Regions from separate parts of the Terrabacter koreensis genome, predicted to be linked through region 1. Evidence: predicted binding sites of a transcription regulator. Region 1 holds the regulator's gene; the other holds the start of a gene.
The links. The regulator LexA, encoded in region 1, represses DNA repair genes until DNA is damaged. The targets are predictions, from matches to a motif close to TCGAACANNTGTTCGA.
Positions count from the first base shown of each region.

Region 2: a site for LexA is predicted at 13,558-13,573, ahead of ACYVNR_RS10865 (DUF6504 family protein). Genes of this name have one in related genera too.

Region 1 covers NZ_BAAGQU010000002.1:306,894-321,560, reverse strand. Annotated here, with positions in the region: gene ACYVNR_RS01895 (hypothetical protein) at 1-64, opposite strand, end outside; gene ACYVNR_RS01890 (LysM peptidoglycan-binding domain-containing protein) at 381-794, opposite strand; gene lexA (transcriptional repressor LexA) at 1,047-1,745, shown strand; gene ACYVNR_RS01880 (hypothetical protein) at 1,807-2,733, shown strand; gene ACYVNR_RS01875 (Sir2 family NAD-dependent protein deacetylase) at 2,765-3,721, opposite strand; gene ACYVNR_RS01870 (LysR family transcriptional regulator) at 3,805-4,752, shown strand; gene ACYVNR_RS01865 (gamma-glutamyltransferase) at 4,819-6,342, shown strand; gene ACYVNR_RS01860 (class I SAM-dependent methyltransferase) at 6,470-7,804, shown strand; gene ACYVNR_RS01855 (DUF1295 domain-containing protein) at 7,809-8,597, shown strand; gene ACYVNR_RS01850 (cupin domain-containing protein) at 8,664-9,158, shown strand; gene ACYVNR_RS01845 (ComEC/Rec2 family competence protein) at 9,169-11,586, opposite strand; gene ACYVNR_RS01840 (helix-hairpin-helix domain-containing protein) at 11,607-12,497, opposite strand; gene purU (formyltetrahydrofolate deformylase) at 12,857-13,699, shown strand; gene ACYVNR_RS01830 (hypothetical protein) at 13,759-14,313, shown strand; gene ACYVNR_RS01825 (glycerol-3-phosphate acyltransferase) at 14,297-14,667, opposite strand, start outside.
Region 2 covers NZ_BAAGQU010000004.1:1,739,327-1,753,993, reverse strand. Annotated here, with positions in the region: gene ACYVNR_RS10915 (AAA family ATPase) at 1-1,005, opposite strand, end outside; gene ACYVNR_RS10910 (amino acid permease) at 1,112-2,650, opposite strand; gene ACYVNR_RS10905 (DNA gyrase/topoisomerase IV subunit B) at 2,691-4,826, opposite strand; gene ACYVNR_RS10900 (DUF7455 domain-containing protein) at 5,211-5,435, shown strand; gene ACYVNR_RS10895 (DUF456 domain-containing protein) at 5,506-5,994, shown strand; gene ACYVNR_RS10890 (DUF3040 domain-containing protein) at 6,030-6,428, opposite strand; gene dinB (DNA polymerase IV) at 6,503-7,762, opposite strand; gene ACYVNR_RS10880 (class I SAM-dependent methyltransferase) at 7,817-8,581, opposite strand; gene ACYVNR_RS10875 (DNA polymerase III subunit alpha) at 8,657-12,532, opposite strand; gene ACYVNR_RS10870 (SAV_6107 family HEPN domain-containing protein) at 12,538-13,005, opposite strand; gene ACYVNR_RS10865 (DUF6504 family protein) at 13,039-13,443, opposite strand; gene ACYVNR_RS10860 (phosphatidylinositol-specific phospholipase C/glycerophosphodiester phosphodiesterase family protein) at 13,703-14,575, shown strand.

The DNA of each region.
Region 1 (14,667 bases):
CGAGCACCTCCTCGATCGTGGCGACGCTGGCGCGCAGCGTCCGGATGTCGATCTCGTACCTCATCCCCTGCTCCCTTCCCGAGAGCAGCCACGCTAGGTCGCGGTCGCCGCGCCCGGTGCGCGTCATCCACAGCCCCGGCAAAGGGCACCACAGGGCCGGCAAAGGGCCGGCAAAGGGCCGGCAAAAGGGGCGCTGACACAGCAGAACGCCGCACCCCCTCCTCAGGGGTGCGGCGTCCGGGCGGGAACGGCGGGGTCGAAGCGCCGCATCCGCCAGCCGCTGGAGGTGGAGCCAACGCGGCCGATCGGAAGGGTCGAGGCACGCGGCCGCCAGCCGGACGGCATACGCAAGGGGCCTCAGACCCGGGAAACTCCGGGCGTCAGCGACCCGGGATGACGAGCTGCTGCCCGACGTGGATCTGGGTGGTGCTGAGGCTGTTGGCGACCTGGAGCTCGACGACGCCGTCGGTGACGGGCAGCTGCGGGAGCTCGCGGGCCGCGATGCCCGACAAGGTCTGGCCCGCGGTGACGGTGACGGTACGGGGCTCGCCCGAGGCCGAGGCGAGCTGGCCGGCGAGCCCGACGGCGAGCAGGGAGACGACTGCGGCGACGAGCAGGGCGACCACGAGGCGGCCGAACCGGGTCAGGCGCAGCGGCGGCTGGGCTGCACGGGCGGCACGAGCTGCACGGGCTGCGTCGCGCCCGGTCGGCACGAGGACGAGATGCGGGCGTGCGGCGGGCCGCGGCTCGCTGGTCTGCTGCTGACGAACGGCCTCGAGGACGATGGCGCTCATGGTGACCTCCCCTTGCTGCTGATCTGGCGAACACGTGTTCGATAGAACGTCTGTACGATTTGTAGCACGTATGTTCGAGGAAGTCGAGACACGCATCGAACAGGTGTTTGGCAACTGTGTTCGAACCTCGTTACTCTTTCCTCACACCACACACCTCACCAGCCACCACTGACACTGGGTCCCGAGCGGTTTCCCGAGCCGCTTGCGACCCGCGTTCAGCAGACGGTCTGACGAGCCGACGAAGGGGACACCATGGGCGTGACCGAGCTTCCCGACCGCGAGACCGGCGACGGGCTGACCGTGCGTCAGCGGCGAGTGCTCGAGGTGATCCGCAACTCCGTCGACCGCCGGGGCTACCCGCCGAGCATGCGCGAGATCGGCGACGCCGTCGGCCTCGCAAGCCCCTCGAGCGTCTCCCACCAGCTCAACGCCCTCGTGACCAAGGGCTACCTGCGACGTGACCCCAACCGGCCGCGCGCCCTCGAGATCGTCTCGCCCGACGCGACGGCGGAGGAGGTCGGCAGCCGCAGCGGCACCCATTACGACACCGAGACCGACTCGGGCGACGCCCGCCCCGAGGCCTCCTACGTCCCCGTCCTCGGGCAGATCGCCGCCGGCGTCCCGATCACGGCCGAGGAGGTCGTCGAGGACGTCTTCCCGCTGCCCAAGCAGCTCGTCGGCGAGGGCGACCTCTTCCTGCTCAAGGTCAACGGCGACTCCATGGTCGACGCGGCGATCTGCGACGGCGACTGGGTCGTCGTGCGCCAGCAGCAGCACGCCGAGAACGGCGACGTCGTCGCGGCGATGCTCGACAACGAGGCCACGGTGAAGACCTTCAAGCGCGTCGACGGCCATGTCTGGCTCATGCCGCACAACGAGGACTTCTCCCCCATCGACGGTGACCACGCGACGATCCTGGGCAAGGTCACCGCCGTCCTGCGCCGCATCTGACGGGCCGCCGGGGCTGCGTCCGACAGGCGCATCGCCCCGGCCCACGCCAGACTCTGGAGACGTGAGTCCTGCAGAGGAGACCACCATGGCCGCCGGGCGCACCCGCGACGTCGTCTACACCTACCGTTACCTGCGTGGCGCGATGATCGCACTCCTGCTCATGCTGCTGCTCTCGGTCGGCTACCAGTGGTGGTGGGAGACCGACCACAGCTGCTGGCTCGGGTCGATCAGCGCGTACTACTACACGCCCGCGCGCACGGTCTTCGTCGGCTCCCTCTGTGCGCTCGGGGCCAGCCTCATCGCCTACAAGGGGCACTCGTCCGAGGAGGACGTATTGCTCAACTTCTCGGGCTTCATGGCGTTCGTCGTCGCCATGGTCCCGACGGTGCCCGACTTCAGCTGCGGACCCAACGCCTACACCCAGACGCCCGCCGAGATCGCGGCGGCGGTGCGCAACAACATCTGGTCGCTCGTCGTCGTCGCGGCCATCGGTGCCGTCATCGTGGCGGCCCTGAAGCGGGGCGCCATGGTGCGCGACGCGGCCGCGCGCCCCACCGCGCGCTCGGTGGTCGTGACCCTGGCCTGCGCCGGTGTCCTCCTCGTCGAGCTGGCCCTCTTCCTCGTCCTGCGCGACCGCTTCATCGCGCTGAGCCACGGCATCGCGGCGGCCACGATGGTGGCCGGCGTCATCGCCGTCATGGCGCTGAGCGCGCTGCGCACCGAGGAGCGGCACCGGGCCGTCGGTGACGACTCCGGTGGCGGTTACCGCCGCATCTACCTCGCCATCGCCGTCGCGCTCACGGCCGCCCTCGCCGCGACGGTCGTCGCGGCGCTGACCGTGACGGGCTTCGCCCACCTCGTCCTCGTCGCCGAGGTCATCGTCATCGTGCTCTTCGCGACGTACTGGGGCGTCCAGACGAAGGAGCTGTGGGACCTCGGTGAGGTCTCCGCCGACGAGGCTCGCGACGTCGGCGCCCGGGCGGAGTGACGGCCGCATCGACGGTCCTCCTGGGTCCAGGTCAGTGGCCGAGCGCCTTGCGCAGTGCGGTCAGCGTCTGGCCCAGCGGCGCGTGCAGCCGGATCGTCGCCTCCGCGTCGCCGCGAGTGGCCGACCGGGTCACGATGGCGACGGGGACGTCGCGCTGGTGGGCCCGCCGCACGAAGCGGTAGCCGCTCATCACCGACAACGACGACCCGAGGACCAGCACGGCCCCGGCCGCCTCGACGAGGCCGAAGACCCGCTCCACCAGGGTCTTGGGCACGGACTCGCCGAAGAAGACGACGTCGGGCTTGACGGTGTCGTTGCCGCAGACGAGGCACCGCGGAGCGTGGAAGGTCTCGACGAGCGCGTCCGCGAGCACGATGTCGCCGTCGGGCCGCACCTGCTCGCCCCACTGCGAGCCCACCGAGGCAGCCGCCTCGGCGAAGCGGGCCATGAAGCCGGGGTTGGCCTCGGTCATCCTCTCGTGCAAGCCGATTCGCGACGTGTACTCACCACAGGTGAGACAGACCGCGCGCTCGAGCGAGCCGTGCAGCTCGACGACGTCCGTCGCTCCTGCCGCCTGGTGCAGACCGTCGACGTTCTGGGTGATCACCGGACCGACGTAGCCCGCGCGCTGCAGGTCGGTGACGACGCGATGGCCCTCGTTGGGCGACGCGGCGTTGAACCGCTGCCACCCGATGTAGCTGCGGGCCCAGTAGCGGCGCCGGGCGTCGCTGCTACCGGCGAACTCGCCATAGGTCATCGGCTCGACCCGTCGGGTCCCGTCGGGCCCGCGGTAGTCGGGGATGCCCGACTCGGTGGAGAGGCCCGCCCCGCTCAGCACCGCGACGCCCCCGCCGCTCACGAGATCGACGAGGTCGTCCAACGTGCCGAGGTCGTGCGTCTCGAGCGGCAGCGTGCGCGACGTCGAGAGGCGTGTCGTCGCGCCGGCGCTGCCGGTGGGGCGAGGAGGTATGCCGGTCGGCTGGTGCACCCGGTCAGCCTACGTCTCCGAGCCGGCGTCACCCGAGCGTGCAGAAGTGACGGAAAACCATAATCACCGGTTATGATCGGTCCATGATCGATGCTGCGGGCCTACGGGTCATGAAGGCCATCGCCGACGAGGGAAGCTTCACGAGCGCCGCCAACGCCCTCGGCTTCACCCAGCCGGCCATCTCGCAGATGGTGCGACGTCTGGAGCAGCGCACCGGCACGGTGCTCGTCGAGCGCTACGGCCGGCAGGTCCGGCTCACGGAGGCCGGCCAGGTGCTGGCGCGTCACGCCGTGGGGGTCCTCGCCGCCCTCGACGCGGCCGAGGAGGAGATCACCGCGATCGCCGGCCTGCGCGCCGGTCGCGTGCGCCTCCAGGCGTTCCCCAGCTCGTCCGCCACGCTCGTGCCGCGAACCCTCGCGATCCTCAAGTCCAAGCACCCCGACATCACGGTGACCTTCACCGAGGCCGAGCCGCCCGAGTCGCTGGCCGCCCTGCGCAACGGCGACTGCGACGTCGCCGTCGCCTTCGCCTACGAGGGGGGCGACCTCGGCGAGCTCGAGGAGGACCTCTCGCTCCTCGTGACCCGCCGCCTCATGGACGACGAGGTGCGCCTCGTCGTGCCCGGCTCGCACCCCCACGCGGGCGACGCGGCCGCGGTGCTCACCGACTTCTCCGGCGACGAGTGGATCGCCGGCTGTCCGCGGTGCCGGGGCCACCTGCTCTCGCTCGCCGACACCGCCGGCTTCCGGCCGAACGTCGCCTTCGAGACCGAGGACTACGTCGCCCAGCTCGGCCTCGTCACGGCCGGCCTCGGGGTGGCCCTCGTGCCCGACCTCATTCTCAACGCGGCCAAGCACGACGACGTCGCGACCCTGCCCCTGTCGCCGGCCTCGCGACGACAGATCCTCGCGGTGACGACCCCCGACCTGCAGCGCGTGCCTGCCGTGGCCGCGGCGCTCGACGCCCTGTGCGAGGCCGCCGGCGCCGACCCCGCGACCTCCACCGCCGAGCTCGTGGGTGCGAAGGCCTGACCCTCCGGACACTCCCGCCGGTCACGACGCCGCGCCAGACGTCGTCGTGACCGGCAGAATGCGGTCATGACACGGGTCGCTCTCGCTGCCACCGGTCCCGCACCCCTCGAGGCAGGCCTCGAGGCGGCGGCCGACGGCGGCAACGCGGTCGACGCCGCCATCGCAGCGGCGCTCAGCGCGATGAGCACCGAGCCCGGTGTCGTGAGCCTGATGGGCGGCGCCTACGTCAACGTGTGGCCCGCCGGCGCCGACCCCGTCGTCGTCGACGGCAACGTCGAGATGCCGGGCCGTGGCCTCGACGCGTCGGCCTTCGGGCACGGCGTCCGCGAGGTGCGCACCGACTACGGCGGTGGCGTGACCATCGGCGCCGGACACGGCTCGGTCGCGAACTCCGGTGCCCTGCAGGCGCTCTCGCTCGCTCGCGACACGTTCGCCGTGCTGCCGTGGCGACGGCTCGTCGAGCCGTCCGCGCGCGCCTGCCGCGAGGGCTACCGCATCGGCGCCGCTGCCGCCCTCTACCTCGGCATCGTGCGCGACACCCTCTTCGGCGACGACGCCGAGGCCCACGCCCTCGTGACCGGCGCGGACGGCGGCGCCGTGCAGCCCGGCGAGACCTGCCTCAACGTCGACCTCGCCGACATCCTCGAGCTGCTCGCCGTGCAGGGGGTGTCCCTCTTCACGACCGGCGCCGTCAGTCGGGTGCTCGTGGACGACATGGCCGCGAACGGTGGGCTCGTCACGGCGGCCGACCTGACGGCATACGAGGCGGTGGTGCGCACCCCGACGATGCGGTCGGTGGGCACGTGGAGCGTCGCCCTCAACCCGCCTCCGTCGGTCGGCGGTCCGATGCTCGCCGCGATGCTCGGGCAGCTCGCCCGGCACGAGCACTGGACCTGGCCCGAGGTCATCGACATCCAGCGCCACGTGCTCGCGTACCGCCTCTCGGTGCACGACCGCTCGCGCGACCTCGACGCGGACGGTCACGCCCTGCTCGAGTCGATCGAGCGCCACGGCCTCGCCGGTCTGCCGACCTCGGCGTCCACCGCCCACGTGTCCGCGGTCGACGAGCACGGAAACGCCTGTGCCATCACCATGTCCGCCGGCTACGGCGCCGGCATGGTGATCCCCGGCACGGGCATCCTGCTCAACAACGCACTGGGCGAGCCCGAGCTCAACCGGCTGGGTCTGCACGCGGTGCCTCCCGGCACACGACTCGCGTCGAACATGGCCCCGACGACTGCGCGGAGCGCCGTCGGGGCCGCTCTGGCGGTCGGCTCCCCCGGCGCCGACCGCATCACGACGGCGCTGATGCAGGTGCTGGGTCGCAGCCTGCTCCTGGGCGACGACCTCCAGCACGCCATCGACGCCCCTCGGCTGCACGTGCGCTTCCTCGAGGACGGTTCGCCGCGGGTCGAGCACGAGCCCTCCGAGGAGATCGCCGCCGCTGTCACGGCCCAGGGGCTGCCCGCGCACCGCTACCCGGGCCCGCACATGTACTTCGGCGGCGTCGGCGCGGCCCTCCTCGGAGCGGGCGGGCTCGTCGCGGCGGGCGACGCGCGGCGCGAGGCCGCCGTGGGGGTATCTCCTTGACGGACCTTGCCGGCGCGCAGGATCGCCCGCCGGCACCGGGCACCCGCCTTCTTCGCGAACGCCACCCATCCGACGAGCAGCCCGCGCCGAACCCTTGTGCGTCGACCCCTACGAGAGGCCTTCTTCGATGACCATGACCGACGACCGCCCCGACGCCGGCTCCTCCACCTCGGCAGCGCTGACCCGTCCTCGGCCCGACTCTGTCGCCGCCCGGGTGGCGGCCGTCGTCTCCCCCCTCTTCGGGGGGCGGCTGCCGGTGCGCCTCAGGGCGTGGGACGGCAGCGTCACGGGGCCTGTCGACGCACCGACGGTCGTGCTGCGCGACCCCGCCGCCCTGCGGCGTCTCGTGCGCCACCCCGGCGAGCTCGGCCTGGCCCAGGCGTACGTCACCGGCGAGCTCGACGTGGACGGTGACCTGCTCGACGGCTTCCGCCGGGTGTGGTCCACGGCCCGCACGCTGGCCGACGGACGCCCGTCCCCCACAACGCTCGCATCGGTCGCCCGGACCGGCATCAGGACGGCGCTCGACCTGGGCGTGGTCGGCCTGCCGCCGGAGCCCCCGGCGTCGCAGGCGCGGCTGCGAGGACGGCTGCACACCAAGTCCCGCGACCGCAGCGCCATCGAGCACCACTACAACCTCTCCAACGAGTTCTACGCGCTCATCCTCGACCCGCATATGGCGTACTCCTGCGGGTACTGGACCAGCACCGAACCCGGCTACACCGTCGAGGACGCCCAGCGCGACAAGCTCGACCTCGTCTGCCGCAAGCTGGGCATAGAACCCGGGGGGCGCCACCTCGACATCGGCTGCGGCTGGGGCTCGCTCTCGCTGCACGCCGCCGAGAAGTTCGGCGCACAGGTCGTCGGCGTCACGATCTCGAGCGAGCAGAAGGCCTTCATCGACCAGCGCATCCGCGAGCGCGGGCTCGCGGACCGCGTCGAGATCCGCCTGCAGGACTACCGCGAGGTGCCCGACGGCCCGTTCGACACCGTCAGCTCCATCGAGATGGGCGAGCACGTCGGCCAGCGCAACTACCCGACGTTCACCCGGCAGATCGAGCGGCTGCTGCGCCCGGGCGGGCGCGCGCTGATCCAGCAGATGTCACGCACCACCCGACCGGGCGGGGGGCCGTTCATCGAGGCCTTCATCGCTCCTGACATGCACATGCGGCCCGTGGGCGAGACCGTCGACCTCATCGAGCAGGCCGGGCTCGAGGTCCGCGACGTGCACGCGCTGCGCGAGCACTACGTGTGGACCGTGAACGCCTGGTACGACACGTTCGAGGCCAACTGGGACAGCGTCGTCGACCTGGTCGGCGAGGAGGTCGCCCGCGTGTGGCGGCTCTACCTCGTCGGGGGCGCTCTCGCCTTCGAGGAGGGCCGGATGGGCGTCGACCAGATCCTCGCGGTCAAGCCCACCGCCGACGGCCGCAGCGGTATGCCGCCCGTCCGGGCCTGGTGACGCCGTGAGCTTTCTCGGGGTGGTGCTCTGGACGGCTCTCACGGTCGTCGTGGTGCTCGGCATCACGTTCGCGGTCGCACTGCGCGTCGGCAAGCAGGCGGTCATCGACGTGACGTGGGGGCTCGGGTTCGTCGCGATCGCGCTCACGGCGTTCCTCGTCACGGGCGGCCAGGGCGACCCGCTGCGCCGGTGGCTGGCGCTGCTGCTGACCGCGGCATGGGGGCTGCGGCTCGCCACGCACATCTACCTGCGCTCGCGCGGCAAGGGCGAGGACCCGCGCTACGAGGCGATGCTCGCGCGAGCGGACGGCAGCCCCAACGCGTACGCGCTCCTCCACATCTACCTGCCGCAGGGCCTCATCATGTGGTTCGTCTCGCTGCCCGTGCAGGTCGCCATGGTGGTGAGCGACGGTCTGTCGTGGGTGCTCTGGGTCGGCGTCGTCGTGTGGGCCGTCGGCTTCTTCTTCGAGTCTGTCGGCGACCTGCAGCTCACGCGCTTCCGCGACGAGCCGTCCAACAGGGGCAAGGTGCTCGACACCGGCCTGTGGCGCTACACGCGCCATCCCAACTACTTCGGTGACGCGTGCGTCTGGACGGGCCTCTTCCTCGTCGCGGCGAGCGCGTGGCCGGGTGTGCTGACCCTCCTGTCGCCCGCCGTCATGGTCTGGAACCTCTACGGCGGCACGGGAAAGAAGCTGTTGGAGAAGGACATCGGTGACCGACGGCCGGAGTATGCGGAGTATGTGCGCCGAACGAGCGGCTTCTTCCCGATGCCGCCGAAGCGGGCTCGCTGAGTCACAGCCGGGACCCTTCGCGGGCCGCCACCGCGAGCCGGCGCGCGTCTCGGCCATGATGGGCGCATGCGCCCGCCCCTTGCCGACCTCCTCGACCTGCAGCCACACCCTGAGGGCGGCTGGTACCGGCAGACGTGGGTCGCCCCCGAGACGGTGACCCTGCCGGACGGCCGGACGCGGGCCACCGCGACCCTCATCCACTTCCTGCTGCCTTCGGGCGAGTCGTCCGCGTGGCACCGGGTCGCCTCGGACGAGGTGTGGATCGCGCACACCGGTTCGGTGGTGCTCGAGCTCGGCGGCGCGGGCGCGGCTCCCGAGAAGACCGGGCAGTCGGTCGTCGGGCTCGACCTGGCGGGCGGCGAGGTGGCGCAGGCGGTCGTGCCTGCCGGCGTGTGGCAGCGCACCGTGCCCGGCGACGGGGATGCGCTGGTCAGTTGCCTCGTCTCCCCCGGCTTCGACTTCGAGGACTTCGAGCTCGTCGAGGACGCCGGTGTGCGTCGCGCCCCGGCAGGCCCGGAGGATGAGCCCCTCGACCCCGCGGAACCCACGAACCCTGCCTGAGCCCGCCCGGTCACCCCGACACGGCGGACACCTCCGTGCCGTCGGTGACGATGGCGACGTCACCCTCAGTGTCGGTGCGGTGAACGGCGAAGCCTCTCTGCTGCAGGGCGTTCATGAGAGCCGGTGCCGGGTGGCCGTAGTCGTTGCCCTCGCCGACGCTGATGACGGCCAGACGCCCCGCGACCTGGTCGAGGAGGCGGTCGTCGCGGTTGCTGGAGCCGTGGTGGGCCACCTTGAGCACGTCGATGCTCCCCCAGCGCCCCGGATCGAGCAGGGACTCGCGGTACACCTGCGCGGCGGCCTCGCGCTCGATGTCGCCCGCGAGCAGGACACTGACGCCGCGAACGTGCATCGTCAGCACCACCGAGCCGTTGTTGGGCACCGATCCGGCGTCGATGCGACGAGCCGGCCACCAGACCTCGGCTCTCACACCGCCGACGGTGAGCGACTGCCCTGCCCGCAGCTCCCCGAGCGGCGTGTGGTGTGCGGCGGCCAGCTGCGCGACGCGCCGTGCCTCTGCCGGCGGGTCAAGCACGGGTGAGGCGCGGATCTCGGCGACCGGACGCTCGAGAACCGCGGCGAGCCCGCCCACGTGGTCCGTGTGGTAGTGGGTGAGCACGACGAGGTCGACGACCTCGGCACCGATGCGGTCGAGGCACTGGCGCATGGGCTCGGGGTCCGGACCGGCGTCGATGACGACCACGTGTCCGCCGCCGCTGTCGGCGACCAGCCCGTCGCCCTGCCCGACGTCACAGGCGATGAGCACCCAGCCCGGAGGCGGCCACGAGATCGACGTCGTCGGAGCCGCCATCCCGGCGGTCAGGACCACCACGGCGACCGCGACGGTCGGGCGGTGCCGCGTACGGTGCCAGGCCCACGGCGCGAGTGCGACGGCCACCACGGTGATGACGCCGAGCAGGACCGCCGCACCCGCCGAGTCGCCCCACGTGATGCTCCCCAACGGCAGCCCGGAGCACCAACGCGCAACGCCGGCGATGGCCTGCGCGGGCACGGCCGCGCCCCACGCCAGCCAGGCGGCTCCGGTCGTCCACACCACCGACACGATGGCCACGGCCACCCCGACGAGCGTCGTGGGCGCCACGAAGGGTGCCGCGAGCAGGTTCGCGAGCACCGCGACGACCGAGACGCTGCCCTGGAGCGGCACGACGACCGGCGCGCACACGGCCTGCGCGGCCACCGGGATGGCGAGGACCGGCCCGAGCGGTTTGAGCGGGCCGGGCAGCGCGCGCGCGAGCGCGCTCCCCCAGGAGGGTGCGAGGACGAGCAGGCCCAGCGTCGCCAGGCTCGACAGGGCGAAGCCGTACGAGCGGGAGAGCCACGGGTCCCACACGAGCAGCACCACGAGGGCGCCGGCGAGCGCCGGGACGCCGGCGCGACGCCTCGAGCTCGACAGCGCCAGCAGGCCCACGAGACCCATGACGGCTGCGCGCACGACGCTCGGCTCGGGCCGTGCGAGCACGACGAACCCGAGCAGCGCCACGACCGCGACCGGCGGACGCCAGCGCCGTCGCACCCCGACGAGGCCGCACACCCACATCACGCCGGCCAGCACGAAGGTGACGTTGCTGCCCGAGACCGCGCTCAGGTGCGACAGCCCGGTGTCGAGCATCGCGGTCGTCAGGTCGGATGGGGTGTGCGAGGTGTCGCCCACGACGAGCGCCGGCACGAGCCCGCGCGCGTCTGCCCACAGGGAATCGGTGGCAGCCCGGAACCGCTCCCGCACGACGTCGGCCGCCGCGAAGACGCCGCCGGCGTGCGCGACCACCGCCACCGGCCCCTTGGGAGCCGCCACGGCCACGACGTCGTCGCCCGGCTCGGCCGCCTGCAGTCGCGCGACGACCTCGATCTCGTCGTGCCAACGCAGGCCCGACCAGGCCGGGCCGCCGCCGATCACGAGGACCGGCGACGCCACCGCAGTGACGTGCCCACGGCCGCGGACCTCGGAGACGTCCAGACGCACGACGCTGAGGACGGGCCGACCGTCGCCCGACCCTCCCGCTCCACGGTCGGTGCGCACCGGACGCGGCTCCGCGGCCACCGTCGCGTGCAGCGTCACGACGGCCCGTTCGGCTGCCAGCGCGCCGAGGGGTCCCGCGGACGCGACGGCGCGGTGCCCGGCAGCGGCGCCCAGCAGGAGTGCCAGCACGGCGCCCGTCACCGCCCAGCCGCGCAGCGTCCTGCGGCGCCGGGCGAGGACCGCGACGGTGCCGGCCCCGACGGCGGCCAGGGCCACGAACCGGGGCGACGCGACGAGCCCCCAGAAGGCGACGACCGGCCAGGCCACGAGCACCGGCACGAGCAGCCGCAGGTCAAGGGCGCGGGCGGACCGCGGTCGCACCCGGCGCACGGTCGGACGGCCGGTCAGCACGACGAGCGACGGCCCTCGCGGCCGCTGCTCCCTCGCCACGCGGCGGCTCCGCTCCTCCGTCACAGCGTGACCAGCGGCCGGAGCCGCGCCAGCAGCTTGTCGCCGATGCCGCTGACCTCGCCCAGCTCGTCGACCGACGTGAAGCGACCGTGCTCGGCGCGCCAGTCGATGATCCGCTGGGCCAGCACCGGGCCGACACCCGGCAGCGCGTCGAGGCCGGCGGTGTCAGCCGCGTTGAGGCTCACGGAAGCCCCGGAGGACGCTCCTGCGCCTCCGCCGGTCGCGGATCCAGCACGTCCGCCCCCGGAGCCGGCACCCGTGCCGGTGGCCGCCGACTCACCGGGGCGAGGCACCCGGATCTGCTCCCCGTCCGTGACCGGGCGAGCCAGGTTGAGGGCGCTCAGGTCGGCGCCCGCCCGCGCCCCACCTGCCTGCTTGATCGCGTCGGCCACCCGGGCGCCTGCCCTCAGGCGCACGAGCCCCGGGCGCAGGACCTGACCCACGACGTGGACGACGATCTCGGCGCTCGCGGTTGAGCCTGCGGCACCGGCACCGGCACCGGCACCGGCACCGGCACCCGCACCCGGAGCCCCCGTCACCGCTCCGGTGGACGGGACCGTGGCCGCAGCGGCGGTGCCGCCGACGACCTGGACCGACCGGGACGGACCGGGCGCCACCTCCGGCACCGCGGACCGCTCGGCCCAGAGCACGCGCACCACGAAGGCGCAGCCCCCCGCGACGACCAGCGCCAGCAGCGAGACGAGCGCCGCGCTGCTGACCGCCCGCCGCCCCGACCGCAGCTCGTCGGGAACCGTCAGCAACCCGGGTCTCCGCGCCCGGCGCAGGTCGGCGTCGAGACGTGACACCTCGTCGTCGGTCGCCCGCGCCGTGAGGCGGCGGACGGCCTCCCCCACCGCCTTCGCCGACCCGGAGCCGGAGCGCGTCGCCACGGACGTGGCTTCGGTACCACCCGGAGGACGGGGCACCCAGCCAGTGTCGACATCGGGTCGCTCCCGCCCAGCGGGAGCATCCGGGTCGAGTCCGCCGACCGGCTCCCGCAACCCGGCGCCCTCGTCCCTGCCGTGACGACCGGCCCCGAGGACCCGGGCGGCGCGCTCGAGGTCAGGCGGTCGCTGGGAGGGGCGGAACGGCATACGTCGACGGTAGGAAGCCCACCACCCCGACGACCCGACCCACCAGGCCGCTGGGGACAACGCCGACAGCGGCCGAGGGGGTGTGGACGGCCACAGCCCGAGACACCCCGCGCGTCGATTCACGCCTGCGCCGCCCGCTGGGCCAGAATCTCCGAATGGCCCGCCACATCATGACCCTCACCTGCGACGACCGACCCGGCATCGTGGCGGCTGTCTCCGGAGCGCTCCTGCAGGTCGAGGCGAACATCGTCGAGAACCAGCAGTACTCCGACGAGGACACCGACCTCTTCTTCATGCGCACCGTCTTCGACGCCTCGGCCGCCGACGTCGAGCAGGTGCTCGAGGCGATCCGCGAGAGCCCCGCCATCGCCCACCAGCACCTCGCCGTGCGGCCCGAGGACGAGCACTGCCGCACCATCATCCTCGTCAGCAAGTTCGACCACTGCCTGCTCGACCTGCTCTACCGCTGGAAGTCCGGCGACCTGCCCATCGACATCGTCGGCGTCGTCTCGAACCACGAGGACTGCCGCGCACTCGTCGAGTACTACGGCCTGCCGTTCACGGTCATCCCCGTGACGCCCGAGACGAAGGCGGACGCCGAGGCCGAGCTGCTGCGCATGGTCGACGCGAACGACGTCGGCCTCGTCGTGCTCGCCCGCTACATGCAGATCCTCAGTGACTCGCTGTGCCGCGCGCTCGAGGGCCGGGCGATCAACATCCACCACTCGTTCCTGCCCGGCTTCAAGGGCGCAAAGCCCTACCACCAGGCGCACGACCGGGGCGTCAAGCTCATCGGTGCCTCCGCGCACTACGTCACGGCCGACCTCGACGAGGGCCCGATCATCGAGCAGGACGTCGTGCGCGTGACGCACGCCGAGACGCCCTCGCGGCTCGTCGCGCTCGGGCGCGACGTCGAGCGGCGGGTGCTGTCGCGCGCGGTGCGCGACCACGCCGAGTCGCGCGTCTTCCTCTCTGGCCGACGCACCATCGTCTTCTGACCCACCGGGGCGTATGCCGTCGGGCGGGGGCGCGTGGCCCGCACCGGTAGCGTGCGGGCATGAGCGACAGGCAGTTCGTCGTCGGGCGCCCCCACTTCGGGCGCTTCACCCGCACGCCGGAGGAGAATGCGCAGGCCCTGACCGAGGCCCGCGACGCGCTCACGGCGGCCGTCGCCGCAGACCTCACGGAGCCCGGGGCTCCCGACCTGCTGGACGCCACGGTCGACCTGGCCGAGGCGCTCACCGTCGCCGGCCACGAGCGCGAGGCGGTCGCCCTGGCCGGACCCGCCGTGCAGCTCGCCCGCGACGCCGGCCGCGCCGAGAGCCTCGGCTGGGCCCTGCTCGCGCTCGCCACGGCCGAGCACTACGCCGGCCTCGCCGCCGAGTCCGAGCCCCACTTCGAGGAGGCGCTGGCCGCGGCGCGCACCGGCGCGGACCGCGAGCTCGAGCACTACGCGCTGCACCACCTCGGCCGGTTCCTCGTGGACGAGGGGCGCACCGACGACGCGGTCGAGGCGTTCACCGCGTCTCTGGCCATCCGCGAGCAGCTCGGCGAGCCGAGGGCGGCCAGCACCCGGGCCGCTCTCGGGGCGCTCCTCAGGTCTCGTCGGTGAGGTGCCGCTGACGCCACCAGCCGACGACGTTGTTCTTGTGGCGGGCGAGCACGACCAGCCCGATCGCCGTGAGCCACAGCCCGGTCCAGATGTCACCGGGCGCGTGCCCGGTCCAGATGACGACGGCGACCGCGAGCATCGCGAGCGACCCGAAGATCGACCCCGCCGCCACCCAGCGCGTCAGGGCGACACCGACGCCGAAGACCACGACCACGACGAGCGCGACCCACGGGTGCACGCCCAGCAGGGCGCCGAGCGTCGTGGCGACGCCCTTGCCACCCCGTCCCTTGAGGTAGGGCGACCAGATGTGGCCGAGCACGGCGGCGATGCCGGCGGCGTACGCGGCCTGCGCCC
Region 2 (14,667 bases), on a different contig from region 1:
GACGTAGCCGGCGAGACGCGGCTCGATGTAGTCGCGCGGGTGCCGCGTGACGTAGCCGATGCCGACGATGTAGTTGACGATGGCCGGGTCGACGTAGACGCGGGAGACGAGTGCCTGGAGGCGCTTGACGTCGGCGACGGACACGACCGGGTCTGCCGGCGTGGCGAAGATGCCGGAGTCGATGCGCCGAAGCACCTCGGCCTCCTCGGCGGGCGACGGGTAGTCGAGGACGTCCTTGAGCATGAACCGGTCCATCTGTGCCTCGGGCAGCGGGTACGTGCCCTCCTGCTCGATGGGGTTCTGCGTGGCGAGCACGAGGAACGGGTCGGGCAGCGCGTAGCTCTTGTCGCCGATCGAGGTCTGGCGCTCCTGCATCGCCTCGAGCATCGCGGACTGCGTCTTGGCGCTGCTGCGGTTGATCTCGTCGAGCAGCACGAAGTTGGCGTGCACCGGGCCGAGCTGCGTCTCGAAGGTGCCCGAGTGCTGGTTGTAGACCTGCGTGCCCACGATGTCGCTGGGCAGCAGGTCGGGCGTGCACTGGATGCGGTGGAACCGTCCCCCGACGGCCTGGGCGATGGTCTGCGCGGCCGTGGTCTTGGCGAGGCCGGGCACGCTCTCGAGCAGGACGTGCCCGGCGGTCAGCAGCGCGACCAGGAGGGTCTCCTGCAGACGGGTCTGCCCGACGACCCTCGAGGCGAAGGCGGTCGAGATGGCCTCGACGGTCTCGGCCGCCCAGTGGAGCTCATCGGGGGTGAGGTAGCGAGCGGGCGCCGGCGCGGTGCGTTCGTGAGCGGTGCCGATGCCGGCCACGGCGACGTCCTCGTCGGGGGCGTCCGGCGAGCCGGCCAGCTGCTCGGGCTCCTGCGGGGCGACCGGTTCGTCCCGGCGCTCCCCCGTGGTGGGCAGCTCGACGGTGAACGTCTCGCCGTGCCCGTCGAGCGGGCTCTCGGGCAGGTCCGACCGCTCGTCGGCGACCGACTCCTCAGCGTTGACGTTGCCCACCATCGATCCCCTTCTCGACGTGTACCGGCGGAGGGAGTCGCGCCGGCAGGGACACATCGTAAGCACGCGACGCTGTGCGGCGCCGTGACTCCCCCCAACCCGGCCCGGGTCAGCGGTCGACGGAGGCGTCGCGTCGGTTGTCGGGCGAGGACTCGCGGGCGTGGTTGAGCCGCGCGTTGCGCCGCCCGTAGGCGAAGTAGACGGTGAAGCCGAGCAGCATCCAGACGAGGAACCGCAGCCAGGTCTCGATCGAGAGGTTCGTCATGAGGTAGAGACAGGCCAGGGCGGACAGGGCAGGCACGACGGGCGAGAGCGGCACGCGGAAAGGTCGGCGCAGACCGGGCTTGGTCCGCCGGAGGATCGGCACGGCGATCGAGACGACGACGAAGGCGAACAGCGTCCCGATGCTGACGAGGTCGGCCAGCACCTTGAGCGGTAGGAAGCCGGCGAGCAGGGCGATGAGCACGACGGTGCCGATGGTGATCTTCCACGGCGTGCCCCACCGCGGGTGGACGGCGGCGACCGAGCGCGGGATGAGCCCGTCGCGGCCCATCGAGAAGCCGATGCGGCCCATGGCGACGATGTCGACGAGGATGACGGACGTGAGTCCGGCGACGGCGGCGACGGAGATGAGCGCGGCCGCCCAGCCGGCGCCGACCGCCTCGAAGGCGCTCGCGATCGGGGCACCTTCGTTGAGCTGCCCGTAGGGCACCATCCCCGTGATGACGAACGAGACGCCGACGTAGAGCAGCGTGCACACGCCCAGCGTGCCGAGCAGGCCGAGTGGGAGGTCACGGGCCGGGCGTCGGGTCTCCTCGCCGAGGTTGGCGACGGCCTCGAAGCCGGTGTAGGCGAAGAAGACCACCGCGGCGGCCGTGAGCACCCCGGCCAGGCCGAAGGCGGTCGGTTCGATGCCGAAGAGGGCCTGGCTCAGCGGCTGCTGGAGGCCCGAGGTGTCGGCGGGCACCGGCTTCGCTGCCGGGATGAAGGGGGTGAGGTTGGCGGCCTTGACGAAGAAGGCACCCACCACGACGACGAAGACGCACACGAGCACCTTGACCGCGACGAGGATGTTCGTCAGGCGCGCGCTCTCGCGGATGCCCACCACCGCCACGACGCCGAGCAGCACGACGATCGCCATGGCGCCGACGTTGACCGGCGCCGTTTCGCCGAAGAGTGAGGTGGGCAGGTCGAAGAGTTCCTGGAGGTAGCCGGACCAGCCGCGGGCCACGACGGCCGCTCCGAGGGCGAACTCGAGGATGAGGTCCCAGCCGATGATCCAGGCGAACAGCTCGCCGATGGTGGCGTACGCGTACGTGTAGGCGGAGCCCGCCGTGGGCACGGCCGACGCGAGCTCGGCGTAGCAGAGCGCGGCGAGGAGGCTGACCAGCCCGGCGACGGCGAAGGAGATGACGACGCCGGGGCCGGCGTGGTTCTTCGCCTCGATGCCCGTCAGCGTGAAGATGCCGGTGCCGATGACGATCCCGATGCCGAAGCCCATGAGGTCCCGCGCCCCGAGCCGCCGCTTGAGGCGCCCGTGACCACCACCGTCACCCGGGCTGCCCTCGCCGTCGGGCCCACCCGCCTGGGCCAGAACGTCCTCGACGGGCTTGGTGCGCAGGACTGAGTGGTCTGGAGACGTCGACATGTCGTGGGACATACCCGGCAGGCCGTGGCCGGCGATGGTGTCAGGCGTCGATGCGCTCGCGGTCGATCTCGGCCGCGGACTCGATGATGAAGTCCTTGCGCGGGGCCACCTCGTTGCCCATGAGCAGCTCGAAGACACGCTCGGCGGCCTCGAGGTCACGCATCGTGACCTTGCGCAGGGTGCGGTGGCGCGGGTCCATCGTCGTGTCGGCGAGCTGGTCGGCGTCCATCTCGCCGAGGCCCTTGTAGCGCTGCATCGGCTGCTTGATCTTCTTGCCGGACTTCTCGAGCCGCGCCACGGTGCGGCGCATCTCGTTCTCGTTGTAGGTGTAGATCAGGTCGTTCTTCTTGGCGCCCGCGTTGATCACCTCGAGGCGGTGCAGCGGCGGCATCGCCGCGTAGACGCGTCCGGCGTCGACGAGCGGACGCATGTAGCGGAAGAAGAGGGTCAGCAGCAGCGTGCGGATGTGGGCGCCGTCGACGTCGGCGTCGGTCATGATGATGACCTTGCCGTAGCGGGCCGCCGCGAGGTCGAAGCTGCGCCCCGACCCGGCACCGATCACCTGGATGATCGACGCGCACTCGGCGTTCTTGAGCATGTCGGAGACGGACGCCTTCTGGACGTTGAGGATCTTGCCGCGGATCGGCAGCAGCGCCTGGAACTCCGAGCTGCGGGCCTCCTTCGCGGTGCCCATCGCCGAGTCCCCCTCGACGATGAACAGCTCGGAGCGCTCGACGTCGGTGGTGCGGCAGTCGCGCAGCTTCGAGGGCAGCGTGGAGCTCTCGAGGGCGTTCTTGCGACGCTGGGTCTCCTTGTGCAGCCGCGCGCTGATGCGCGACTTCATCTCGGAGACGATCTTCTCGAGCAGCAGCGCGGACTGCTGCTTGTCGCCGCGCTTGGTCGACGTGAGCTGCGCGGTCAGCTCCTTCTCGACGACCTTGGCCACGATGGCGCGCACGGCGTTGGTGCCGAGGACCTCCTTCGTCTGGCCCTCGAACTGCGGCTCGGCGAGGCGCACCGTGACGACGGCGGTCATGCCGGCGAGGATGTCGTCCTTCTCCGGCTTGTCGTTGCCGACCTTGAGCCGGCGGGCGTTGACCTCGAGCTGCTTGCGGAACACCTTGAGCAGCGACTGCTCGAACCCCGCGACGTGGGTGCCGCCCTTGGGGGTGGTGATGATGTTGACGAACGACTGGAGCTTGGTGTCGTAGCCCTGGCCCCAGCGCAGCGCCACCTCGACGGCGCACTCGCGCTCGAGCTCGGTCGGGGTCATGTGGCCGTTGACGTCGAGCACCGGCACCGTCTCGGTGAAGGTGCCGGACCCCTCGAGCCGCCACACGTCGGTGATCGGGGTGTCGGGAGCGAGGAACTCGACGAAGTCGGTGATGCCGCCGTCGTGCTGGAAGACCTCCTCGACCGGGCCCTCCTCGCCGGCCGTGCCCTTGAGGCGGCGCTCGTCGCGGATGACGAGCCGCAGCCCCGGCACGAGGAACGACGTCTGGCGGGCGCGCCCGAGGATGGCGGCGTAGTCGAGCTCGGCGTCCTTGAGGAAGATCTGTCGGTCGGGCCAGAAGCGGACGCGCGAGCCGGTGACCCCGCGCTTGGCCTTGCCGACGACGGGAAGGGCGCTCTTGCGCTCGTAGGGCGTGAACGCGGCCTCCGGCGAGTGCGGCGCACCCTTGACGTCGGTGAAGGTGCCGGGCTCGCCGCGCCGGAAGCTCATGCCGTACGTCTTGCCGGCCCGGTCGACCTCGACGTCGAGGCGGGCCGAGAGGGCGTTGACGACAGAGGCGCCGACACCGTGCAGACCACCCGTGGCCGCGTAGGACGCACCACCGAACTTGCCGCCCGCGTGCAGCTTGGTGAAGACGACCTCGACACCGGAGAGGCCCGTGCGGGGCTCGATGTCGACGGGGATGCCGCGGCCGTTGTCGCGCACCTCGATCGACCCGTCGGCGGCGAGGATGACCTCGATGCCGGTGCAGACGCCCGCCAGCGCCTCGTCGACGGCGTTGTCGATGATCTCCCACAGGCAGTGCATGAGGCCGCGCTGGTCGGTCGAGCCGATGTACATGCCGGGACGCTTGCGCACGGCCTCGAGGCCCTCGAGGACCTGGAGGTGGCGGGCGGTGTAGTCGCCGTTGCCGGAGGGAGCAGGACGGGAGGCGGAGGCCACGTGTGTCGATCTCTTTCGTTCGGGTCAGCAGCCAGCGGGTCAGGCTGTGGAGGGCTGGCAGGGGCAGCCTAGTCACCCGCGCCGACGGCCCCGTGGAGGCTCGCTGGCCACGGCCACCCGCCCGGCAGGCAGGCCGAGCGGGTATGGGACTGGGTGACGACCAATCCGTATCGCGGGGGCCCGGCGAATCTCTGACACGTAACGATGTTGGTCCGAAGGCGTCTCACTTACCGAGCCTCACCATCGGGAAGCATTCCGCGTGATTCACTGTTGGAACGTCCGCGAGGCGAGAGTGGTGCACCGAGAGGACCCCTCGAGCGTCGTAGGTACATGGCAGGGTTTCCCTCCGGGGGACCCCCGAGGGAGGAAAGAGGCGAAATACGAATGACGACAGCACTGGCACCCGAACTGACCGCTGCTGACCGCTGCGACCGATGTGGGGCTCAGGCCTACATCCGCGCCCGCCTCGTTTCCGGCGGAGAGCTGCTCTTCTGCGCGCACCACGGACGGGAGCACCTCCCGGCCCTGAAGGACAAGGCGCTCGACATCCGCGACGAGACGGACCGGCTCAACGAGATCCCGGCCTCCGCCCCGGTCGACGAACGCTGAGACCAGCAGAGACACCAGACCCGGCCCTTCCTGACCCCATCTCGACCCGAACGCCGCCGACGGCACCCTCGTGATCACCGCGACGAACGTCATCGTCCTGCTCGCGATGCTCGTGGGGACCGTCGGCATCGTCGTCCCGGTGCTTCCGGGACTGTTCGTGGTCTGGGGGGCGACGCTCGTGTGGGCGTTCGAACGTCAGGACGGGCCGGGTTGGCTCGTTCTCGGCCTCGCCACCGTCGCGTATGCCGTGGGCCTCGTCGCGCAGTACCTGCTCCCGGGGCGCCGGATGAGGTCGGCGGGCGTGGAGGGCTGGATCGTGGCCGTGGCCCTGGCGGTCGCCGTCGTCGGATTCTTTGTCGTCCCGGTCGTGGGGGCGCCGATCGGCTTCGTCGTCGCCGTCTACCTGCTCGAACGGGTCAAGCACCGTGAGCACGGTGCGGCCTGGCGCGCCACGACCCAGGCGATGCGCGCGGTGGCACTCAACGTCGGCATCGAGCTGGCGACGGCGTTCGCCATCATCGCGACGTGGGCCGTCGCGGTCTACCTCACACGGCCCTAGCGGTCACAGGGTGCCGGCGCTCGCCTGTCGGCCGGTCACCACTGGTCGCGGCGACGCTTCTCCCAGCGCTCCTCGAGGCGCTCCATGAAGCTCGCCTGCTTCGCGGGGGCAGCCTTGCCCTTGCCCGCACGCGGCTTGGGGGTGCCGTCGGAACCGACCGCTGCCAGCTTGGTCTTCGAAGGCGTGATCGCGTAGACGATGCCGGCGACCATGATCGCGAAGCCCACCGCGCCGAGCCAGATGGCGCTGCTCATCGCAGAGAACACGACGAGGGCCAGTCCGGCCACGCCGGCGATGACACCGGCGACCACGCGCCCTCGACCGAGACCTCGAGACTTCGTCTTCTCGATGCGCGACGCAAAGCGCGGGTCTTCGGCGTAGAGGGCTTCCTCCATCTGCTGGAGGAGTGCTTCCTCGTGTTCCGAGAGTGCCACTCGGCACCTCCCTGGTGCGAAATCGACTGTGCCCGAATCGTATGTCGGAAACGGCCGACGCGGACTTCTTTACCTCAGGATAGGTCTCGCCGCTCACGAAAGGAACCCGAGGGTCGGTCAGGCATCAGGCTCGCCGGCCGCACGGATCCGGCCCCGAAGCGTGCGCTCGCCCGGTCGACCGCACGGTCGGCCTCGCGCCACCCGTGCTCGGGCTCGTCGAGGGTGGCCTGGATGGGTGCTACGGCCGACGGGACGAGGCCTTCCAGGCGCACCCCGACGAGCCGGATGCGGGCCCGCTGGAGGCCGAGCCGGTCGTAGAGCTCGCGGGCGGTCGCGAAGATGTCGCGTGAGACGTCGGTGTGGTGACGCAGCGTCTTGGCGCGGGTGATCGTCGTGAAGTCGGCGAACCTGACCTTGATGTTGACGGTGCGCCCCGTCATCCCGGCCGACCTGGCCCGGGCCGCGGTGCGGTCGGAGAGGCGCAGCAGCTCGCGGTGGATGCGGACCGGGTCGTCGATGTCGTGAGCGAACGTCTCGTCGGCACCGATCGACTTCTCGCGGCGCTCGGGGACGACGGGGCGCGGGTCACGCCCCCAGGCCAGGTCGTGCAGGCTGCGGCCGGCGACGTCGCCGAGAGCCCGCTGCAGGGTCTCGACGGGCGTGTGCGCGAGGTCGGCGACCGACCGCAGGCCGAGCCGGTGCAGGTGCTCCTCGGTCTTGTCGCCGACGCCCCAGATGGCACCGACGGGCAGCTGGTGCAGGAACGAGACCACCTCGTCGCGGGGCACGACGATGAGCCCGTCGGGCTTGGCGAGGTTGGAGGCGAGCTTGGCGACGAACTTCGTGGCGGCCACGCCGACCGAGCAGGTGATGCCCTGCTCGTCGGCGATGGTGTCACGCAGCTGCTCGGCGATCCGCGTGGGACGTCCGAGCCGGCGTACGGCGCCGGAGACGTCGAGGAAGGCCTCGTCGAGCGAGAGCGGCTCGACGCTGTCGGTGATCGTCGCGAAGGTCGCCATGACGGCCTCGGAGATCGCGGCGTAGCGGCGGTGGTCGGGCTCGATGATGACGGCCTGGGGGCACAGCCGCTGGGCCCGGGCCATCGGCATCGCTGAGGTGACCCCGAAGGCGCGTGCCTCGTAGGTGGCCGAGAGCACGACGGAGCGGCCGCTCGCGCCGCCGATGATGACCGGCTTGCCGCGCAGGTCGGGTCGCGAGATGAGCGACGCGGACGCGTAGAAGGCGTCCATGTCGACGTGCAGCACGGTGCAGCCGGTGTCGTCGGGCGGCTCGGAGCTGCCCCGGGTCGGGGCGGTGAACTGGCGACGGCTCATGCGGCACCCCCCGGCCCGGAGGACCGGGTGGGCCGGCCGGCCCCGATCACCGGGTCAGTCGCGGCGCGCGACGACGTGCAGGGCATTGCCGAGGGTGCGGAGGAACTCGCGCCCCGGGCCGGAGACGAGCAGGTCGTCGAGCTCGGCCAGGGCGGCGCGGTCGGCCTCGGAGTCGATGAGCGAGGCCGGCACGAGGTGTCCGAGGATGTTGGTGCCGCGCACCACCACGTCGGTGAAGCCGGCGTCGGCAAGCAGGGTCTCGAGCTGCTCGACGTCGAAGCGGCGCGGGAGCGGGTCGGTGCTCCCCCACCGGCCGGTGGGGTCGACGAGGGCTGCGCGCGCCTGGGCGAACTCACCCGCGATGGCCTTGGCGAAGACGACGGCCAGGCGTCCGGAGACGAGGAGCGAGAGCACTCCGCCCCGGCCGAGGACCTGGGCGATGGCGCGCAGCGTGGCCGCTGGGTCGTCGACGAACTCGAGGGTGCCGTGGCAGCAGGCGAGGTCGACGTGCCGGCCGGCGAGGATGCCGTCGAGGGAGTCGCCGTCGCCCTGGACGCCGGTGACGCGGTCCACGATGCCGGCCTCACGGGCCCGGCGGGCCAGCGAGGCGAGCGCGTCGGGACTGGGGTCGACGACGGTGACCCGGTGACCGGCCTCGGCGAGCGGGACGGCGACACCGCCCGTGCCGCCGCCCAGGTCGAGCACCTCGAGCGGGCGACCGAGCCGGGTGCCGCACTCGTCGGCGATGCGGCCCACGGCGGAGACGACGGCCGACGGTCGGGCCGCTCCGCGTCGCTGGCGGGGCTGGTCGTCGGGCACGGGATCCTCCGTCGGGGAGCGTGGTTCGCGCCGTCTCGCAGGTGGTGGCGCATGGGGTTCGTGTGCATGCTCACCCTAGTGCCCCGAACTTCCCGGACTGGCGTGCCACAGCTTGCGCGGCGGGCCACCGACGGTGTCGGCTGGCACGAGGGCGCTGGTGCCGCGCGCTCCCCTGACGTCGTCGCCTGCGGGCTTGATGTCGGCGTACGGCGACTGCTTGAACCCCGAGGCGTGGACGAGCACCCGGCGGCCGTCGGGGCCCTCGCCCACGCCGGCCGGCGCGCCGTCTCGACCGGCCAGGGCTCCGGCCCGCTCCCAGGCGGCCCGGTCGGCGGCGTCGAGTGCGTCGCGCACCGCGGTGATGCCGCCGGCGGTCCAGGCCTCCTGCAGACCCGAGAGCTCCCACGCTCCCGTGGCCCGGATCGAGACGCCCTTGGGGCCGGTGCGCCGCACCGTGCCACGACAGAGGAGCAGCCACGAGTGGAAGACGGTGGCTGCATACGGACCCTGGACGTCCTCGAAGAAGGTGAGGTCGGCAGGTCCGGTCGCGTCGTCGAGGGTGAGGAAGACGACGCGGCGGCCGGTGCGGATGGGCGGGGTCTGCGTGGCGACCTTGACTCCCGCGACCCACACCTCGCGGCCGCTGCGCCCCGAGAGCAGGTCGCGCGCCCGGGTGACGCCGAGGGCGTCGAGCATCGGGGCGTAGAAGTCGACGACGTGCCCGCTCGCGTCGAGGCCGAGCACCTCGAGCTCGGCACGGACCCGCTCGGGGCCGGTCATCTCGGGCAGCCCGCTCGTCGCGGTGAGGCGGGGCGTGTCGCCGAGGTCGAGCGTCAGCTGGGTCGCGACGTGCTCGGGCGCGCCGGCGGAGGCCTGCGACTGGGCGGCGGCCAGGGCCCGGATGTCACCGGTGGCCGAGACCGACGTGACGCGGCCCCGCGACGAACGGGAGCGGCTCGCGGCCGAGACCCTCGCCCGGGACGAGTGCTGCGAGGCCGACCAGCGGTCGAGCTCGGCGACGTGGAGCAGCAGGTCTCGCCGGGTGACCCGGCCCCGCCGGCCGAGACCGCTGCGGGAGCGCCCCACCACCTCGGGACCGCTCTCGCCGCGACGGGGCGGGCTGCCGAGGTCGATGTCGTGCAGGGCGTCGAAGCCACCGGCGAGCACGAGCTTCTCGGCGACGGGCCGCGACACGTGGGCCCGCTGCCAGAAGTCGGAGAGGCTGGAGTACGGCTGACCGGCGACGATCCGGGCCACCTCGGCCTCGCTGATGCCGTGGACGTCGGCGAGGGAGAGCCGGATCGCCTCGCCGCCGTCGTCGGTGCGCTCGAAGCGGTAGGCGCCGGTCGACGCGTTGACGTCGAGCCCGAGGACCGCGATGCCGAAGGAACGCGCGTCGTCGAGGATCAGCCGCTTGGGGTACATGCCGGGGTCGTGGGTCAGCACCCCGGCGAGGAAGGCGGCCGGGTGGTGCGCCTTGAGCCAGGCCGACTGGTAGGTCGGCAGCGCGAAGGCGGCCGCATGCGCCTTGCAGAACCCGAACGACGCGAAGGCCTTGAGGACCTCCCAGATCTTGTCGGCGACGTCGGGTGCGTAGCCGCGGGCCAGGGCGGCCGGGCGCCACCACCGTTCGATCTGGCGCTGGCCGTCGGGGGTGCCGAGCGCGCGGCGCACCTCGTCGGCCTGCGCGAGGGTCACGCCCGTCGTCTCGGCGACGATCATGAGGACCTGCTCGTGGAAGACGACGACGCCCTCGGTCTCCTCGAGCGCGGGGATGAGCGTCGGGTGGAGGAAGGAGGGGTCCTTCCAGCCCTGCCTCGCGTTGAGGAACGGGATGATCATGTCGCTCTTGACGGGCCCGGGACGGAAGAGCGAGATGTCGATGATGAGGTCGTCGAAGGTCTGCGGCCCGAACTTGCCGATGAGCTCGCGCTGGCCGGGACTCTCGATCTGGAAGCAGCCGAGGGTCCGGGTCGAGCGGACGAGCTCGAAGGTCTGCTCGTCGTCGAAGGGAACCTGGCTCTCGTCGTCGAGGTCGAGGGCTGTGCCGTCGACGCGCTCGACCTCGTCGACCGCGTGGGCCATCGCCGACTGCATGCGGATGCCGAGGACGTCGAGCTTGAGCAGTCCCATCTCCTCGACGTCGTCCTTGTCGAACTGGCTCATCGGGAAGCCGAGCCAGCTGGCCTCGACCGGGGTGCGGTCGAGCAGGACCGAGTCGGAGAGCACGACGCCGCACGGGTGCAGGGCGATGTGGCGGGGCAGGCCGTCGAGCCGCTCGACGATGTCGAACATCAGCTGCAGACGGGGCACGTCGAGGCCGGACGCGCGCAGCTCGGGCAGCTCGGCCAGGGCGTTGCGCACGTTGCGGGCGGCGATGTGCGGGAACGCCTTGGCCATCGCGTCGACCTCGGGCGGAGGCAGGCCGAGCGCGGCGCCGGCGTCGCGGATCGCGTGACGCACCCGGTAGGTGTCCATCATCGAGACGCAGGTGACCCGCTCGCCGCCGAAGTGGTCGAGGATGCGTTCGTAGATCTCGGTGCGCCGGGCCGACTCGACGTCGATGTCGATGTCGGGCAGCTCGGCTCGCAGCGGTGAGCAGAAGCGCTCCATGAGCAGGTTGTGACGCATCGGGTCGACCCCGGAGATGCCGAGGAGGTAGTTGACGAGGGACCCGGCCCCGGAGCCGCGGGCCGCGACCCGCACCCCCATCTCACGGATGAGGTCGCAGACCTGGGCGACGGTGAGGAAGTAGGTCGCGTAGCCGAGCGTCTCGATGACGCCGAGCTCGTCCTCGAGCCGGTCGCTGACGGCCCCGAGCTCGCTCTCGGACCGACCGGGGTAGCGGGTCGCGATGGACTCGCGGCACCGGCGGGCGAGGACGTGGTGCGGGTTGGTGCCCGGGCGGATGCCCAGCACGCCGGGCTCGGGCAGGTGGACCGAGCCGATGCCGAGGTCGGAACGGGGGTCCTGGATGCACTCGGTGGCGAGCGCCGTGGTGCGGGCGAGCAGCTCGCGCGACTGCTCGCGTGCCAGCGACCCGCCACCGACGAGCCCGGGGCCCGAGACCTGCACGACGTCGAGGGCGAGGGCCTGCATGAGCGGTGTCGGGGACAGGTGACCCGCCGTGGTGACGCGGTCGAGGTGGCGCGCGTCGAGGGCGACGAGCCGGCGCGCGGCGTCGAGGACGTCGACGATGGCGGCGTCCTGCGGGTCGGCGTGGCGCACCGCCGCCGTGATCACGCTGGGCACACCGACCTCGCGCGCGAGGGCGAGCATCCGCCCCGCCTGGCCGAGGCTGCCCGGCTGGTGCTCGGGGCCGCCGTGGCAGACGACCTCGACGACGGCCGCCCCGCGCGGCAGCAGCGCGACCCAGCGCTCCAGCGCGGCCCTGGCCCGGTCGCGTCGCTTGGCGAGCACCTCGCGCCCGACGTCGGAGTCGGGGCCGAGCAGCACGACGAGCCGGGAGGGCCCGCCGTCGTCCGCCGAGCGCGCGTGCTCGGCGACGAGGCTCGCGGTGGTGACCGGGTTGCCGCGCTCGCCACGCAGGTGGGTGGCGGTGACGAGCCGACAGAGGGCGCCCCAGCCCTCCCCGGGTGCGAGACCGGTGGCGCTCCCCCGGGCCAGCACCGTGACGCGAGGCAGTCGGGGGTCCACGAGAGCCCCACCTCGGACGGGGGTGCGCACGGGACGCTGCCGCTCGGGGCGCTCCGGCCCGAGGGCGAGGTCGACGCCGAGGATCGGGGCGATGTCGTGCTCCATGCAGGAGCGCACGAACTTCACCGCGCCGTAGAGCCCGTCGCGGTCGGTCAGCGCGAGGGCCGGCTGCCCGAAGGCCGCGGCTCGCTCGACGAGCTGGTGCGGCTTGGCCGTGCCGTAGCGCATGGAGTAGCCCGACGCGACGTGCAGGTGGACGAAGCCGTGAGTGGTGGTGGAAGAGGTGGTGGTCATGCTGCTCACGCGGTGTTCGCCCGGCTCCTCGGGACGGGGGCGGGCGAGACGGGGGTGATCGACTGCGGCAGCGGGATCGTCGCCGGGACCCCGAGGAGGTCCTGGACGATCTCGAGGAACATCTCGGCCTGGCGCAGCAGGTCGTCGGCCTCGCGGGCGCTGATGTGACCGCCACGGTCGATGACCGACCGGTGGGCCGAGCAGGCGGCGAAGAAGGCGGCCCACTCCCCCAGCTCGGGAGCCACCCCGGGCAGGACCTGCCAGACGCTGCGCGGCCGGGATCGGGGTGACGGGACGGTGCGGGCGGCGACGAGGGCAGCCGCAGCCCGCAGGGCACCGAGGTGGGAGTCGCGGTAGCGCTCGGACGCATCGCTCGTGCGGCACGCGGACTCGAGGGTCGCGCGGCCCCGCTCGAGCAGGTCGAGCACGGCGGCCGAGATGGGTGGACGTCGCAGGTCGTGGGTGGTGGTCATGGTGGTGGCTCTCCTCTCTCGTCTCATGTCGGCTCAGTCGGAGACCCGGACGAGCGACCACTGGTCGCCCAAAGGGGACTCGTCGTGGGCGAGGTCGTAGACCCCGGGGGCGAAGGACCACCCCGGGCTCGCCTCGACCCGCCAGACGTGCTGCTCGGACGCCGCAGCGACCAGCGTCTCGCCGGGCCGCACCTGCGCCTCGTCGGCCTCGAGCGCATCGCGCCACCAAGCGCGCCGCTCACGCCACTGGGCCAGGACGCTGCGCACGACGTAGAGGCGACCGCGCCAGATGAACGCCTCCGGCGCCGTCCCCGCCGGGGACCCGAGCGCCTTCGCGTCCTTCTCGCCACCCTTCTCCGGACCGACCTCGCGGGCGGTCTCCCACTCCTGCTCTCTTCTCCGGACCCTCACCTGGACGGAGTCACTGAACCTGCGCACCACGACACGTCTCCCTCGGACACGTCGGGCCGGACATCACGACCCGAGCCACCCGCGCCCCACACGAGCAGCCCGACAACCAACCGACGACTTGACTGACGAAACCAACAGAGTTCGAACACTTGTTCGATGGGAAGAGCGTAACCCCCGGCGCCGACAGCGTGTCAAGAACGACCGGAACCGCGTCACGACCACAACCGTCGCCTGCCGTTCACCCTCGCGTCGGCCGACGACCGGAACGGGCGAACAGGGTGGGTCCATGAGACTCGGACGTTTCCTCATCACCCTCACCCCGACCCTGCTCGTCACCGCCGTCCTCGCCACGACGAGCAGCCCCTCCACGGCGACCGCCCTCGAGGCCACCGGCAACCCGCACCGTGCCACCGCCCAACCCCTCGAGCGGGCCCACGCCCACAACGACTACGAGCACGCGCGCCCGCTCGCCGATGCGCTGGACCACGGCTTCACCTCCGTCGAGGCCGACGTCTGGCTCGTCGACGGTGAGCTCTACCTCGGCCACGACGGCCCCGACCTGACCCGCACCCTCCGCAGCCACTACCTCGACCCGCTCGCGAAACGGTTCCGCGCCAACGGCGGGTCGATCTACCCCGGCTGGAACGGCGACCTGCGCCTGCTCATCGACGTCAAGTCGGACGGCAGCGCCACCTGGCCGGTGATCGAGCGCCAGCTGTCGGCGTACCCCGAGCTGGTGACCGCCTTCCGCCAGGGCCGGGTGCAGCACCGGGCCGTCACCGCCGTCGTCTCCGGCAACCGCGACCTGCCCGCCATGCAGGCCGCGACGACGCGCTGGTCCTTCTACGACGGGCGTCTCAGCGACCTCGGCAAGGGCATCTCACCGACGCTCATGCCCCTCGTCAGCAACAACTGGTCGGCCGTCGGCTACACGGGCGGGCCGTTCACCGAGGCCCATCGCGCCCTCCTCCGCGCCTACGTGACCCGAGCCCACGCGGAGGGCTACGAGATCCGCTTCTGGGCGACGCCTGACACCCCGGGCGCGACGCGCGACACGGTCTGGGCCGAGGAGCTCGCGGCCGACGTCGACGCCTACAACACCGACGACCTCGCAGGCCTCCGGTCCTGGCTGCTCACCCACGACCCGCAGGAGGGCTGACCTGAGGCGCACGCCCGGCATACGGGGACGAAACGGGCGAACCTGAGTAATCGTGCTCAGGTTCGCCCGTGCGGCCCTCGGCAGAGTTGGGG